Regions from separate parts of the Agrobacterium vacciniicorymbosi genome, predicted to be linked through region 2. Evidence: predicted binding sites of a transcription regulator. Region 2 holds the regulator's gene; the other holds the start of a gene.
What was found. Region 2 encodes PhoB, which activates phosphate uptake and scavenging genes when phosphate is short. Its sites were predicted from a motif close to TGTCATNNANCTGTCAT; they were not measured.
Positions count from the first base shown of each region.

Region 1: the regulator PhoB is predicted to act here: its motif matches at 6,057-6,073, upstream of ABUK73_RS01775 (UDP-2,3-diacylglucosamine diphosphatase).

Region 1 is NZ_JBETMF010000001.1:338,082-345,788, forward strand. It holds gene ABUK73_RS01750 (ABC-type transport auxiliary lipoprotein family protein) at 13-621, opposite strand; gene ABUK73_RS01755 (MlaD family protein) at 651-2,021, opposite strand; gene ABUK73_RS01760 (ABC transporter ATP-binding protein) at 2,024-2,863, opposite strand; gene ABUK73_RS01765 (ABC transporter permease) at 2,873-4,033, opposite strand; gene dgcA (N-acetyl-D-Glu racemase DgcA) at 4,176-5,159, shown strand; gene ABUK73_RS01775 (UDP-2,3-diacylglucosamine diphosphatase) at 5,173-6,003, opposite strand; gene ABUK73_RS01780 (NADP-dependent malic enzyme) at 6,221-7,707, shown strand, end outside.
Region 2 is NZ_JBETMF010000004.1:136,704-144,410, forward strand. It holds gene pstB (phosphate ABC transporter ATP-binding protein PstB) at 1-246, shown strand, start outside; gene phoU (phosphate signaling complex protein PhoU) at 334-1,050, shown strand; gene phoB (phosphate regulon transcriptional regulator PhoB) at 1,185-1,868, shown strand; gene ABUK73_RS08315 (hypothetical protein) at 1,913-2,191, opposite strand; gene ABUK73_RS08320 (cold-shock protein) at 2,393-2,602, shown strand; gene ABUK73_RS08325 (hypothetical protein) at 2,827-3,048, shown strand; gene ABUK73_RS08330 (DUF6481 family protein) at 3,085-3,474, shown strand; gene ABUK73_RS08335 (GcrA family cell cycle regulator) at 3,999-4,529, opposite strand; gene ABUK73_RS08340 (aspartate aminotransferase family protein) at 4,965-6,173, shown strand; gene argF (ornithine carbamoyltransferase) at 6,235-7,152, shown strand; gene ABUK73_RS08350 (Hsp33 family molecular chaperone) at 7,495-7,707, shown strand, end outside.

The DNA of each region.
Region 1 (7,707 bases), on a different contig from region 2:
TCTGTCGCCCGCTTACAGCGAGCGCAACGTCCAGGCCACGATCTCACGCGAGGATGAGGCGAATGCGTTGTCCAGTGCCTTTACGAGATTGGCATTTCCCGAACCGCTGACGCGGGCGCTGGAGCGGAACACTTCCTGCGATTTGACCGTGCCGTTCTTGTCGTTCAGCAGCTTCACGGAAATCTCGATATAGGCAATGTTCTTGGCCGTATCGACCTCAAAGGCGCGGATATCGGTCACGACCTGATAGTCGATGGCCAGACCCTGCCCCGGACGACCGACGCCGCCGAGCTTGCCAGTGTCTTCAAAGGCTTCCACCAGCTTGGACTGCACCATGCGCGGCAGGCGATCGCTCCACTGCGAGTTGGCGAGATACTGCACTTCGGAGCCAGACAGGCGGACCACGATGTTTTCACTGTCCAGGGCCTTGAGTGCGGTCGGATCGGCAATCAGAAGCTGGCGTGAGCGCAGCGACGGTGCCTGGCTGACGGGCGCGGACGATACGGAAAGGTCGAACGTATCGTTCTTGGCACTGCTTCCACAACCGGCCAGAAGCCCGGCGAGAAGCGGCATTACGACGAGAACCTTGGTTCGGGCCGGGACAGATCCCTGCCAGCGCATCAACGAAACTTTCAAATCCTCAACCCCCGTCAACGCCTTGTCCGGCCATCATACTGTTTCACGTTCTCGCCGCCAAAGATCAAGCGCTGCGGATCGCGATCGAAATTCGTGATCGTGTTGTTCAGATTGTCCACAGTCTGGCGAGTGCTGCCAATCAGCGCCTGGAAATCTTTCAGACCTGAGCTGGAGAACCGCGCCAGATTATCGGCAATCGGACCAATGCGTGTGTTGAGATTATCCGCAACCGCCTTGAAGGAAGCAAGCGTCTCACGCGCCTTGGCAAAAAGCGAATTGGCGTCATCGGTTCCAAGCAGACCGTCAACTTTCGCCAGAATTCCATCCACGCGGCTGGAAGCCGAGTTCAGCTTGCGCGACATATCGGTGAAGTCGGCAATCGCCTGATCGATATCCGGGCGGCGCGTGCCGACATCGTCAGCAATCTGGCGGAAGGTGGAAATTGCCTGACGGGCATCGGCAGTTGCTGCGGAAACATCTTCCACCGCATTGCTGACCTTTGCCGCATCAACCGATGCCAGCAATTCATCCGCACGCTTCACAACTGTCTGAACCTCGGCGCTCGCCTGCTCAAAGTTGCGCGAGGTGCGCTGCACGGTTTCCATCACAGTCTGAATGCCACCGGAAGACGCCGCTACATCGGCTGTGACCTTATCGACATTGGTCAGAATGGAATCGATCTTCTGCGAGTCCACCGCCTTTACCAAATCTTCAACCGCCGTCAGCGTGCTATCCAGACGCACGGACACGGACTGAACGGTGGTGGAGAGCGAGCTCAGGCTTTCCAGAAAATTCTCGATGCCATCGGAATTCGAGGCCAGCGCATTGGAGAATTTCTCCGCATTGCGCACGGTCTGCGTCAAAGGTCCACGGGCGTCCTGTACGAAGCCCTGCAGCTCACCAATCGCGCCATCGGCACGGCGTAGAATCTTGTCGGCCGTCGCGAGAAGGTTGGTCACGCTGGAGAGATCGGCGGTCAACTCTGCCGGCACGCCGGTGTCGAATGACTTTTGCAGAATGCGCTCTTCATTGTTACGACCGCCGGAAAGTTCGATATAGGCGGCACCCGTCAGGCCCTGAATTTCAAGCACGGCGCGGGTGGATGGAAACACCGGCGCATCGGCCTGCACTTCCGTAAATGCAATCGAATAGGCCGGGTCGTCACGGTCGATGGAGAGGCCGCGCACGGTGCCCACGGGAATACCGTTGAAGCGCACAGGCGAGCCGACCGACAGACCATTGGCGGAGCCGGGAATACGGATCGTCAGCTGGGCTGTTGGGCCACCGCGTCCGAATTCTGCCATCCAGTAAACGAAGCCGAAGGCGGCTGCGATCACGATCAGCGTGAAAATCCCGACGATGGTGTAATTTGCCTTGGTTTCCATGGCTATCCGTCACTCCCCGGAATGTGTTGCGTGCCATCCGGTAGGACGACGGCGCGTGCCCGCTTTCCGCGGAAATATGATTGAACCCAAGGATCGTCGCTATCGAACATTTCCTCAAGTGTGCCTTCCACGGCGACTTTCTTGTCACCCAGAACGGCTATGCGGTCGCAGACCGAAAACAGACTGTCGAGGTCATGCGTCACCATATAGACCGTCAGTCCCAGCGAATCGCGCAGCCGCGCAATCAGCATATCAAATTCTGCCGCACCGATGGGATCGAGGCCAGATGTCGGCTCATCGAGAAAGACGAGGTCGGGATCGAGCGCCAGCGCGCGCGCCAAAGCCGCGCGCTTGATCATGCCGCCGGACAGCTCGGACGGATACTTGTCCGCCGCATCGGCAGCCAGACCCACCATCTCGATTTTCAACGATGCCAGTTCGTCCATCAACTGCTGCGGCAAATCCAGATATTCGCGCATGGGCAGCTGGATGTTTTCCTTCACGGTCAGGCCGGAAAAGAGCGCGCCCTGCTGGAACAGCACGCCAAGGCGGGTGTCGAGCGCCATACGCTCTTCTTCTGTCGCCTTGTCATAATCCGTACCCAGAATCTTTATCGTGCCGCTCTGACGGTTTAGCAGGCGCAAAACCGCGCGCATCAAAACGGATTTGCCAGCGCCTGATGGCCCAATAAAACCAAGAATTTCGCCGCGATAAACATCAAGATCAAGGTTATCGAGAACGACCTTGTCACCAAATGCAACCGTCACGCCTTCCACCGAGAGAATGACTTCCCGATCCTTCTTGTTCTCTTTGTTATCTGTCTTCCGTTCCTGATCCTGCACAGCCGCTCCTTAAAAATCGATGGCTGCATAGAAGATGGCAAAGACGCCATCGACCAGAATCACGACGAAAATGGACTTCACCACGGATGATGTCACATGCTGACCAAGCGACTCAGCACTGCCGCCCACTTTCATGCCTTCAACTGCCGCGACGATGCCGATGATCAACGCCATGAAGGGGGCCTTGATCATGCCCGATGCGATGGTCGAGATTTCCACCGCAGAATGAAGGCGCGACAGAAAGACCTCGAAGGTGATGCCGGAGTAAAGCAGCGAGACGACAGCCGCGCCCAACAGAGCCGCGAAGTTGGCGATGATCGTCAAAAGCGGCAGCGCGATTGTCAGCGCAACCAGCCGCGGAAACACGAGAACGCCGACCGGGTTCAAGCCGATGACCTTCAGCGCATCGATTTCCTCGCGCATTTTCATCGAGCCGATTTCGGCGGTGATCGCGCTGCCGGAGCGGCCCGCAATCATGATGGCGGTCAACAACACGCCGATTTCACGCAGCTGGAGAATTCCGACGAGGTCGACCACAAAGACTTCAGCGCCGAAATACCGCAGCTGAAACGCGCCTTGCTGCGCGATGATCGCGCCGATGAGGAACGACATCAGTAGAATGATGGGAACGGCGCGCACGCCCATATGGTCGATCTGGTTGACAATGGCAGCAGGCGAAACGCCGCGCCCTCGCCCCAGCTTCATCTGCGCGCCACGCACGGCGGAGCCGAGAATATACATGCCCGCCAGAAAATCTGCGCCCGCCTGCACGACATTCTTGCCGATGGGATCAAAAACGCGCTCGACAAGACCTTTTTTACTGGTTTCCTTGGGCGGAAGAGGCGCTTCCTCCGGCAGAGCCGAAATGATTTCCTCAATCTTCTCATTGCCCTCGAAGGCAACCTGCGTGCCGGACTGCTCCATGCGGTGTCGCATGCGCCGCAAAATCCAGGCACCCGTAGTATCGATGTTGTCGACATCCGAGAGATCAATGGTAATCGAGCCGGAAGGCTTGGATTTCTCGAGCTTTTCGATATCAGGCAGAACCGAAGAGATGTTGGCGTTGCGCCACGATCCGCTCAAGGCAAAGCGCGAGGCGCCATTCTGGGCGTCATCATTCGCCGAGATTGCTGCCGGTTGCGCCTGTTGCCGTGTTTCAAGTTCTTGCATCTTGCTCCAAGCGAATGCAGCCTATTAAAGATTCTTAACGATTCATATCGAGTGACGGATCACCAAGCCACAGCACTGCGGACGAATTCCGGAGTTTTTTCGTCTGTTTACCGGTTTATCCCCCAACGCGAAGGCAATTTTGATGCATCGTTACATTCAAGCCACAGCTGAAACATTCCCGGTTGCGGGTAGCTTCACCATTTCCCGCGGAAGCCGCACAGAAGTGGAGGTCGTGATCTGCACGATCGAGCAAAATGGCGTCAAAGGCGTAGGCGAATGCGTTCCTTATAAGCGTTATGGCGAATCGATTGACGGCGTGCTTGCCGATATCCGCGCCATGGAACAGGCGATGTCGCAGGGCATGGACCGCCACGCGCTGCAAGACGCGATGAAGCCGGGTGCGGCCCGCAATGCGGTGGATTGCGCTTTGTGGGATCTGGAAGCCAAGCTCTCGGGCAAAACCGTTGCCTCCTCGCTTCTGCCAGTCGCCCCCGGCCCTATCGTCACCGCCTATACGATTTCGCTGGGCGATGCGGACACAATGGCTGACAAAGCCGCCGAGAATGCCACGCGACCGCTGTTGAAGATCAAGAACGGAACGGAAGACGACGAGGCACGGCTACGCGCCGTTCGAGCGGCAGCGCCCAAGGCTCGCATTATTATCGATGCCAATGAGGGTTGGACGGACGAGAATATCGAGCATCACCTCAAGGTCGCGGCGGAGCTAAACATTGCACTGATCGAACAGCCCCTACCCGCTGGCAAGGACAGTATTCTGTCGCGCATAAACCGCGCGGTACCGATCTGCGCCGATGAGAGCGTTCATCTGACCGCCGATCTCGCCTCGCTGCGCGACCGCTACGACGCCATCAACATCAAGCTCGACAAGACCGGCGGATTAACCGAGGCGCTCATCATGAAGAAAGAAGCGCAGCGTCTGGGCTATACGATCATGGTCGGCTGCATGCTGGGAACGTCGCTTGGCATGGCACCGGCGCTGATGCTGGCGCAGGATACGGAATACGCGGATCTCGATGGCCCGCTGCTTCTGGCACGGGATCGTGTCCCGGGCCTCATCTATGAAGGATCGCTCGTTTATCCGCCAAAGCCGGAGCTGTGGGGATGAACGGCAAAGTCCGTTATGCTGCGTAGGTGCCGATGAGCTTCGGGAAAGCGACTGGCTCCAGTTCGCCCACCGTGTGGTCTTCGGTCTTGTCACCGGCCTGCATCCAGGTGATCAGCTCGAAGGTGCCATCGGCGTTTTCGGCAACCGCCGTGCAGCTTTCCACCCAGTCACCGGTGTTGATGTAGCGGATACCTTCAATATCCTCCATCACCGCGTGGTGAATATGGCCACAGATGACACCATCCACCTTGTTGCGGCGGGCTTCTTCCGCCACCACACGCTGGAATTCGCCGATGAAGTTGACGGCGTGCTTGACCTGAAGCTTTGCCCAGGCCGAAAACGACCAGTACGGAAGCCCGATCCTGCGGCGGATAGCCGCCAGCAAAACGTTGATGGCAATCGCCGCGTCATAGGCCCAGTCACCCAGATAGGCCAGCAGGCGGGCGTTGCGAACCACAACGTCAAACTCATCGCCATGGATGATGAGATACTTCTTGCCGTCTGCGGCTTCGTGGATCATACGTTCGGCAACTTCGATGCCGCCGAAATGCGTGCCCGGAAATTCGCGTAGGAACTCGTCGTGGTTTCCGGGAATATAGATGATGCGGGTGCCCTTGCGCGCCTTGCGAAGAAGCTTCTGCACCACGTCGTTACAGCCTTGCGGCCAGTACCAGTTGCGGCGCAGGCGCCAGCCGTCAATGATATCGCCGACGAGGATGATGGTCTCAGCCTCGTGGTGACGCAGGAAATCCAGAAGGAAATCCGTTTTGGCCGCTTTAGAGCCAAGATGCACATCGGAAATGAAAAGCGTTCTGAACTGTCTGGCTTCGGTTTGCGCGGCCATGGAAATCTTCCCCCTGTCTCGGCAACTTTCATCCCCTGCAAAACCAGACTCGTGTTTCAGCAAGATGACAAAACAATATTTACACGCAGCGGGCCGCATTTTTACGCGATCTCTAAACTACCGATTTTGCCGACCTCGGATAAAATAAACGGCTGTACGCACTGGCCGATTGTTGTATGCAAAGGCCTCCAAGAAACTTGAAATAAGCGGTGATAGAATGAGTTCTCAGGACACGGGCAACACGCAAAACAAAAACGCCAATGCGGATCTGGAAGAACAGGCGCTTTTCTACCACCGCTATCCGCGTCCCGGAAAACTGGAAATTCAGGCCTCCAAGCCGCTGGGCAACCAGCGCGATCTGGCGCTTGCCTATTCCCCGGGCGTTGCCGCCCCCTGCCTTGCCATTCACGAAAACCCGGAAACGGCTGCGCAATATACGGCGCGCGCCAATCTGGTCGCTGTGATTTCCAACGGCACGGCGGTTCTCGGCCTCGGCAATATCGGCCCGCTGGCGTCCAAGCCAGTTATGGAAGGCAAGGCCGTTCTGTTCAAGAAATTTGCGGGCATCGACGTGTTCGACATCGAAATCGATGCGCCCGGCATCAATGACATGGTCTCCACCATCTCGGCGCTGGAGCCCACCTTCGGCGGCATCAACCTCGAAGACATCAAGGCACCGGAATGTTTCGAGGTGGAGCGTCAGCTTCGTGAGAAGATGAACATTCCCGTCTTCCACGATGATCAGCACGGCACCGCCATCATCGTCGCCGCTGCGGTAACCAACGCGCTGGAGCTTGCCGGCAAGACCATCGGCAACGTCAAGATCGTCGCATCGGGCGCGGGCGCTGCAGCACTGGCCTGCCTCAACCTGCTGGTCGAACTGGGCGCAAAGCGCGAAAACATCTGGGTCCACGACATTGAAGGCCTCGTTTATGACGGCCGCAACACGCTGATGGACGAGTGGAAAGAGGTTTACGCCCAGAAGACCGACAAGCGTGCGCTCCACGAAACAATCGATGATGCCGACGTTTTCCTGGGCCTTTCCGCGGCTGGCGTTCTGAAGCCGGAACTTCTGGCGCGCATGGCCGAAAAGCCGCTCATTCTCGCGCTGGCCAACCCGAACCCTGAAATCATGCCGGAACTGGCCCGTCAGGCCCGCCCTGATGCGATGATCTGCACGGGTCGTTCCGACTTCCCGAACCAGGTCAACAACGTGCTGTGCTTCCCCTATATTTTCCGGGGTGCACTGGATTGCGGCGCGACCACCATTAACGAAGAAATGAAGATGGCCGCCGTTCACGCCATCGCAGAACTGGCACGTGAAGAAGTTTCGGAAGTCGCGGCGAAGGCCTATAGCGATGAAACGCCGATCTTCGGACCGAACTACCTCATCCCCTCGCCCTTCGATCCGCGCCTCATCCTGCGCATCGCGCCAGCCGTTGCACGCGCTGCGGCAGCGAGCGGCGTCGCAGCGCGTCCGATTACCGATTTCGACGCCTATCTCGATCAGCTGAACCGCTTCGTCTGGCGTTCCGGCTTCATCATGAAGCCCATCTTCAATCTGGCGAAAACGGCAGAGAAGAAGCGCATCATCTTTGCAGAAGGAGAAGACGAACGCGTGCTGCGCGCCGCACAGGTGCTGCTGGAAGAAGGCACCGGCGTTCCGATCCTCATCGGTCGTCCACAGATCATCGAGACGCGCCT
Region 2 (7,707 bases):
ATGGACGAGCCCTGCTCGGCACTGGACCCGATTGCAACCGCCAAGGTCGAGGAACTGATCCACGAACTGCGCGCCAATTACACCATCGTCATCGTTACCCACTCCATGCAGCAGGCAGCCCGCGTGTCGCAGCGCACCGCCATGTTCCATCTGGGCCATCTGGTGGAAGAAAACGACACCGACAAGATGTTCACCAACCCGGACGACCAGCGCACGCAGGACTACATCATGGGTCGCTTCGGCTGATCTGACGCTGGTTCAAACCCTTCGCATGGCACCGCTTGAGCCCGGTCGGGCTTGCGGGCCAGTGCATCGAAACTGGAGACTTCGAACATGCCGACACATTCCCATATTATGTCCGCCTATGATGATGAACTGAAGTTCCTCACCCGCCGCATCGCCGAAATGGGTGGTCTGGCTGAACAGATGTGCGCCGATGCGGTGCGCGCTCTGGTCAACTCGGATGCAGCGCTGGCCCAGAAGGTCATCTCTGACGATACGATCCTCGATCATGCCGAGCGCGAGATCGGCGACAAGGCCATCGTGACCATCGCCAAGCGTCAGCCCATGGCGTCCGACCTGCGTGAAATCATCGGTTCGCTGCGCATCGCTGCCGATCTGGAGCGCGTCGGCGATCTTGGCAAAAATACTGCCAAGCGCGTCATCGCCGTTGCCGGCACTGGCGTTCCGCGCAAGCTGGCCCGTGGACTGGAGCACCTGTCGGAACTGGCGCTGGTGCAGCTGAAGGAAGTGCTGGACGTCTATTCCACGCGCTCCGCAGAAAAGGCACAGGCCATCCGCGAGCGCGACGAAGAGATCGACGCCATGTATACCTCGCTGTTCCGCGAGCTTTTGACCTACATGATGGAAGATCCGCGCAACATCACGACCTGCACGCATCTGCTGTTCTGCGCAAAGAACATCGAGCGCGTCGGCGACCATGCGACCAACATCGCGGAAACCATCTATTACATGGCCACCGGCAGCCAGCCGGAAGGTGAGCGTCCGAAGGACGATAGTTCCAACACGCTCGGTGCAGTAACCGAGTAAGTTTTACAGCATCGGCGCCCTTGGATCGGAAACGATGTTTGGAATGCCGGTGTGTAGATCAACAGGCCAGAGCGTCCGTGATGCGTCCAAATGAACGCATGGCGCTCTGGTAAGACTGGCGGAGTCCCAAGCCTATGGTGCCGAAAATCGCAGTTGTCGAAGATGAAGAGGCTTTGAGCGTTCTTCTTCGTTACAATCTGGAATCCGAAGGTTACGATGTCGACACCATTCCCCGTGGCGACGAGGCGGAAATCCGCCTGCAGGAGCGCACGCCGGATCTGCTGATCCTGGACTGGATGCTGCCGGGCGTTTCCGGCATCGAACTGTGCCGTCGCCTGAGAATGCGCCCCGAGACCGAGCGTCTGCCAATCATCATGTTGACGGCACGCGGTGAGGAAAGCGAGCGGGTGCGCGGACTGGCCACGGGTGCTGACGACTATGTGGTCAAGCCATTCTCCACCCCGGAACTGATGGCGCGCGTCAAAGCCATGCTGCGCCGCGCCCGCCCGGAGGTTCTGTCGTCTGTTCTGAAATGCGGTGATATCGAGCTGGATCGCGAAACGCACCGCGTCCACCGCAAGACCCGCGAAGTGCGCCTCGGGCCAACCGAATTCCGCCTTCTGGAGTTCCTGATGGTCTCGCCGGGCCGCGTCTTCTCCCGCTCGCAACTTCTCGACGGCGTCTGGGGTCACGATATCTATGTGGACGAACGCACCGTAGACGTCCATGTCGGCCGCCTGCGCAAGGCGCTCAACTTCTCCAACATGCAGGATGTAATCCGCACCGTTCGCGGCGCGGGTTATTCCATGGAAGCCTGACAGGCGCTCCACCACTGATATTTCGCACAACGCGCGCTATTGCCTCACCGGGTCAACAGCGCGCGTTTTGTATTTTTGCGCAGCTTAGGCAGGAATAGGTACGAGAAGGGGAGCCATCTCCAGCCGGTAACGAAGATATATTTTTGACTCCTTTGAACTGGTTTGCGCCAGAAGTTGCGGATGGAAAGGGGAAGCGGGGATATCCGCTTGCCGCGCAGTTTTCCTGAGTAAAAACAAAGGGCAGGTACATTTTCAAAATTGAAAATCCAGCACGGATTATTATATTTCTGAAGAGGCTGCTGCGTTGCAAGATAAACGCTCATTTCAATGATCTGAAATTTAAAGTTTGACTATCCGGCCATAACCCTCTATCACTGGTTTATCGATATTTTGCTTGCTGAGCTTTGGTTGCCGCGCGATTAGCACCGCGTTTTGAACTAACCCTTTCCTTCAAAAAAATCGCTATACTCGCACACAGGGCGTCAGTTCTGTGATCTATAACTTATGCTTTGAAAGGGTTCATTATGACCACAGGCACAGTAAAATGGTTTAACTCCACCAAGGGCTTCGGCTTCATTCAGCCAGACAACGGCGGCACAGACGCATTCGTACACATCTCCGCTGTAGAGCGTGCAGGTATGCGCGAAATCGTTGAAGGCCAGAAGCTGAGCTACGACCTTGAGCGCGACAACAAGTCGGGCAAAATGTCGGCCTGCAATCTCCAGGCTGCTTAATACGGACTCCGCTTTCCTTTGACCACGGATGTACTGGCACTGTCGAAAGCATGAGACCAAGCGAGGTCAGGCACGTTGCCTGGCCTTTTTTTGTGCCGCCCGGCGGTACAGGCTTCGGACACCGCGCCCATGGGCGCAAACGCTCCGGGCCACTCGATCCACCCCGCAGCGGCGTTTTTGGAAATCGATCCCGATTTCGGCTGATGCGACAGGAAGGAAATTCCATGTCTGAAACACACAGCAAATCTCGCCAGCAGGCGGAAATCGCATTCGGTGAAACGCAGTCGCAGTTCTTTGCACGCGGCCACGCTGTTGATGAACTCAATTCGATTGCCCAGGCGCGTGATGAAAAGACGCAGCGCCTGCGTGAAGCGCGCCTTGCCAAGGAACTGCAAGACAGCCTGGCACCTGCCAAGACACCCGCAAAGCGTACCAAGAAATCCTGACCCTGATGGGTGCGGCACCTCAACTGGAATAGAGACTTGAGAAACAACAAAAACGTTAAAAACAGTGAACTGACCGACCGCCGCAGCGCTGCTGCCGAGGCCAAGGCTGCTCTTCTTCAGGCCTATAAGGCCGCCAAGGAAGCTGCCGAACCCAACCGGGAAGCCAAGCAGGCAGAACGCATCGCCGTGGCGGAAGCCCGCGAAGCGCGTCGTGCCGAGCGCGAGCAGCAGAAGCGCGAAGAGCAGAGCCGCCTCGAAGCGGAACGGCTGGCGCATGAAGCCGAGCTTGAAGCCGCTGCGACTGCCGAAGAAGACGCCCGCAAGCTGGCCGATAAAAACCGCGTCGCCCGCGTCATCGAAGATGAAGCCGCCCGCAAGGCCGAGCGCGATCGTCGCTATGCCAACCGCAAGGCCCGCCAGGGTTAAAGCTATCTGCCATGATCCAGCAGCCATTCGAATGAAGGGCTGCGATCTGGCAGGATGGACCTGTGGTCATTCGTGCTTGCGGGAACATTGGCGGTTAAGCCGCCAATCAAAGGTGCCAGTGCATCTCCGCGCAGCTATTGCGCCTCGCAGAACCGTTCTGAACGTTCTGCAAAATTGCTCTTCCTACATACGTGAAATCCGGTCACAAAACTTCCGTTCCATGGAGGGCTTGCTTCATTGCAAGCAGGCATAGCTCAGCAGTTTGTAAGAGCAGATGGCGCCATAAGGCTATAAAAGCCGCGCCCAATATCCCAAGAAAGATAGAGCAAGCTTCATCGCTTTTGGCCGCGCGCGCAACTGGCGTTAAATTTCGACCTATCAAAGCGATGGGCAGGTGTCGGCGCCTGAATCGACGTTTGTCGATCCCATCGATCGTTGTCTCTGACTTCTTCTTTTGATCGCAGGCATGAAAAAAGCGGGCCAGTCGACCCGCTTTCTTATGTCTCGCAATATGTCTGCCGCCCTTAAGCGCGGCGGCGTTCGCTTACTGGCTGGTAAGCCATCTTCGCGTGGAACTTGCAGTAAGGCGAGGACTCGGAAGCTTCGCAGCCGCAGAAATGGAAGTCGTCCTTCAGCGGGTCGCCGACTGGCCACTTGCAAGTGCGCTCGGTCAGTTCCGTCAGCGTCAGGCGCAGCGATGTTGGTAGCGAGGCATTGTTGACGGGAACATATTCCAGAACCTGTGCCGTATCGATGTCCAGATCGTCCTTCAGCGCGGTGGCGCCAACAGTGCGGGGCGCCGGGCGTGCCGTTGCCGGGCGGGCTGGAAAGTTGGTTGCGCGGGGTGCCGTAGGGGCTGCAGGGCGCTTGGCGGCAGGGCGTGAGGTTGCAACCGTGCCACCGGCCTTTGCACGGCCTGGCAGGTTCAAACGGTGGACCTTGCCGATGACGGCGTTACGGCTGACGCCGCCGAGCTGGGCTGCGATCTGGCTGGCGCTCAGCCCTTCGGACCACAGTCTTTTGAGTTTCTCGACTCGTTCATCCGTCCAGTTCATACTGCTTCTCCGCTGGTCGCGCAGGCAGAATCCTTCTACGATGCCGTGGAGCGAACCACGCGCAGAATATCCGCCAGATTGTAGGTGACTAGGTCCGCCGCTTGCAGTCTAGTAATTGAGAGTTAACCTAATCGTAGGCCGACTCCGTGACAAGAGTCGGGAGAATCATCTGGAATCGATTTTCCGGTTTTCCCCAACTTGCTGCGTTCGTGAGTCAGAAAAGCAACACTTTGTAGGTCGCAAAAATCGCTCTACCAAGGCTTGAGAATGCCTGACAATGCGGACATTTGTTGACATCCCAGAATGAAGTGACAATAGTGCGCTCGCACGACAGGAAATACCCGAAGCCGCCGCGAGGCGGCATTTTTGATTTTCAGGCACGGAACAACCGGTAAGCCCTATTGACAGCGCCTTTGCGCAGGGAGTGATGCAGCCATGGCCGACGCCGCGCCCCAAAGCGGATCATTGTTCGATACGTTTTCCAGAGCCCCGTTGCGCTTCGAGCGAGGAGAGGGCGTTTGGCTCGTCACCGAGAGCGGCGAGCGATATCTGGATTTCGGTGCGGGCGTGGCGGTCACCTCGGTCGGCCACAGCCATCCGCACATGGTGGATGCTCTCAAGTCGCAGGCGGAAAAGGTCTGGCACCTCTCCAACCTCTATGAGGTTCCGGGACAGGAAACGCTGGCCAAACGTCTGACGGATGCAACTTTTGCGGATAAGGTCTTCTTCACCAATTCGGGTGCGGAAGCGCTGGAATGTGCTATCAAGACCGCGCGCCGGTACCATTATACGCATGGCAATCCGGAAAAATTCCGCATCATCACCTTTGAAGGTGCGTTCCACGGTCGTACCCTGGCAACCATCGCCGCGGGCGGCCAGCCGAAATATATTGAAGGCTTTGGCCCCAAGGTCGAAGGTTTCGATCAGGTGCCGTTCGGCGATCTTGAAGCGCTGAAGGCGGCCATTGTGCCGGAAACCGCAGCGCTGCTGATCGAACCCATTCAGGGCGAGGGCGGTATTCGCGTTGTCGATCCGGATTTCCTGCGCACGCTGCGCGCGCTGTGCGAAGAGCATGGCTTGCTGCTGATTTTCGATGAGGTTCAGACTGGCGTTGGCCGTACCGGCAAGTTCTTCGCCTATGAATGGTCGGGCGTTGCGCCGGATATCATGGCCGTGGCCAAGGGTATAGGTGGCGGTTTCCCGTTCGGCGCATGCCTTGCAACGGCGGAAGCTGCATCCGGCATGACGGCTGGCGTTCATGGCACGACCTATGGCGGAAACCCGTTGGCCATGGCTTGCGGCAATGCGGTGCTGGACATCGTTCTGGCCGACGGCTTTTTGCAGCATGTGCGTGATGTCGCGCTGGTGTTCCGTCAGGGGCTGGCCTCGCTGAAGGATCGCTTCCCCGACGTGATCGAGGAAATTCGTGGAGAGGGCCTGTTGCTGGGCGTCAAGGCCAAGGTGCCGTCTGCCGACCTGCTGCATGCCATTCGCGCCGAGCATCTGCTGGGCGTTCCGGCTGGCGATAACGTCATTCGTCTGTTGCCGCCATTGGTGGTTACGGCAGAGGAAGCACGCGAAGGCCTGGCACGTCTGGAAAAGGCTGCGGAAGCACTCACCACGAAATTGGCGAAGAGCGCCTGAGGGGCGCATGTTCAGGCCAGCGTCGATAACGACGCGGCCTGCATCGATGGGACAGCATAAAATGGCATCAGCAAAACATTTTCTAGACCTTTCGGCCGTCGGTTCGGAAGACCTACGGGTCATCATGGACGACGCACGCGCCCGCAAGATCGCCACCAAGAACGGCACGGCGGAAAAGCCGCTGGCCGGCAAGATGCTGGCAATGATCTTCGAAAAGCCCTCCACCCGTACCCGCGTTTCCTTCGATGTCGGCATGCGCCAGCTCGGCGGCGAAACGCTGTTCCTGTCCGGCACGGAAATGCAGCTGGGCCGTGCCGAAACCATTGGTGATACGGCCAAGGTTCTGTCGCGTTACGTGGATGCGATTATGATCCGCACGACGGACCATTCCCGCCTGCTGGAACTTGCCGAACACGCAACTGTCCCGGTTATTAATGGCCTGACGGATGACACGCACCCCTGCCAGATCATGGCCGATATCCTGACCTTCGAAGAGCATCGCGGCCCGGTCGAGGGCAAGACGATTGCCTGGACGGGTGATGGCAACAACGTGCTGCATTCGCTGGTCGAAGGGTCCGCCCGCTTCGGTTACAAGATGAACATGGCAGTGCCCATGGGCTCGGAACCGCATGACCGCTTCCTCAACTGGGCGCGCAACAATGGCGGCGAGATCATGCTGTGCCATGATGCGGAACGCGCGGTCGATGGCGCCGATTGCGTTGTGACCGATACCTGGGTCTCCATGAACCAGGAACACAAGGCACGCGGCCACAACATTTTCCAGCCCTATCAGGTCAATGCGGCCTTGATGGGCAAGGCCAACAAGGATGCGCTCTTCATGCATTGCCTGCCCGCCCACCGCGGTGAAGAGGTCACGGATGAGGTCATCGATGGGCCACAGTCGGTCGTCTTCGATGAAGCGGAAAACCGCCTGCATGCGCAAAAGGCCATCATCGCATGGTGCATGGGCGTCATCTGACTGCCTTGAATGGACCGCGCCTGAGCGCTTGAATTTCAGGCGTGGCTTCCTATTTTTAGCCCAGTTCAATGCCGCCGTTTGCTGAAAACGGCGGCTTTTCATCAATTGTTCGCCGCATGATGGCACAGCACTGCTTTGCTTTCTGAAAGAAAGCGGGGCAGAAAGCACAAAGCTGTTTTCGGAAAATCTGCCGTTTTAACGAAAGTTAAGGCGGTGGAGTGGTTCCGTTTTCATCGTCCCCGGTCTATCTGTGCAGTACGAACATAATGCCTGCCGGTCGGCACCTTCTCGGTCTCGATCACCCCGCGTGGTAGCGCGGGCAAGGCGTCAAGGAGTTAGGATATGGCAGACGCAACGGTACAGCTGGACGAACTCACATTTGCTGGCGATGACAAGGTCGTCCCCTTTCAGGTAGACGGGCTGGATGTGCGCGGCCGCGCCGTGCAGGTCGGCCCGCTGCTGAACACCATTCTGGAACGGCATGAGTACCCACCGGTCGTCGCCTGTCTTCTGGCAGAGGCCGTGGTGCTGACAGCGCTTATCGGCACGTCGCTG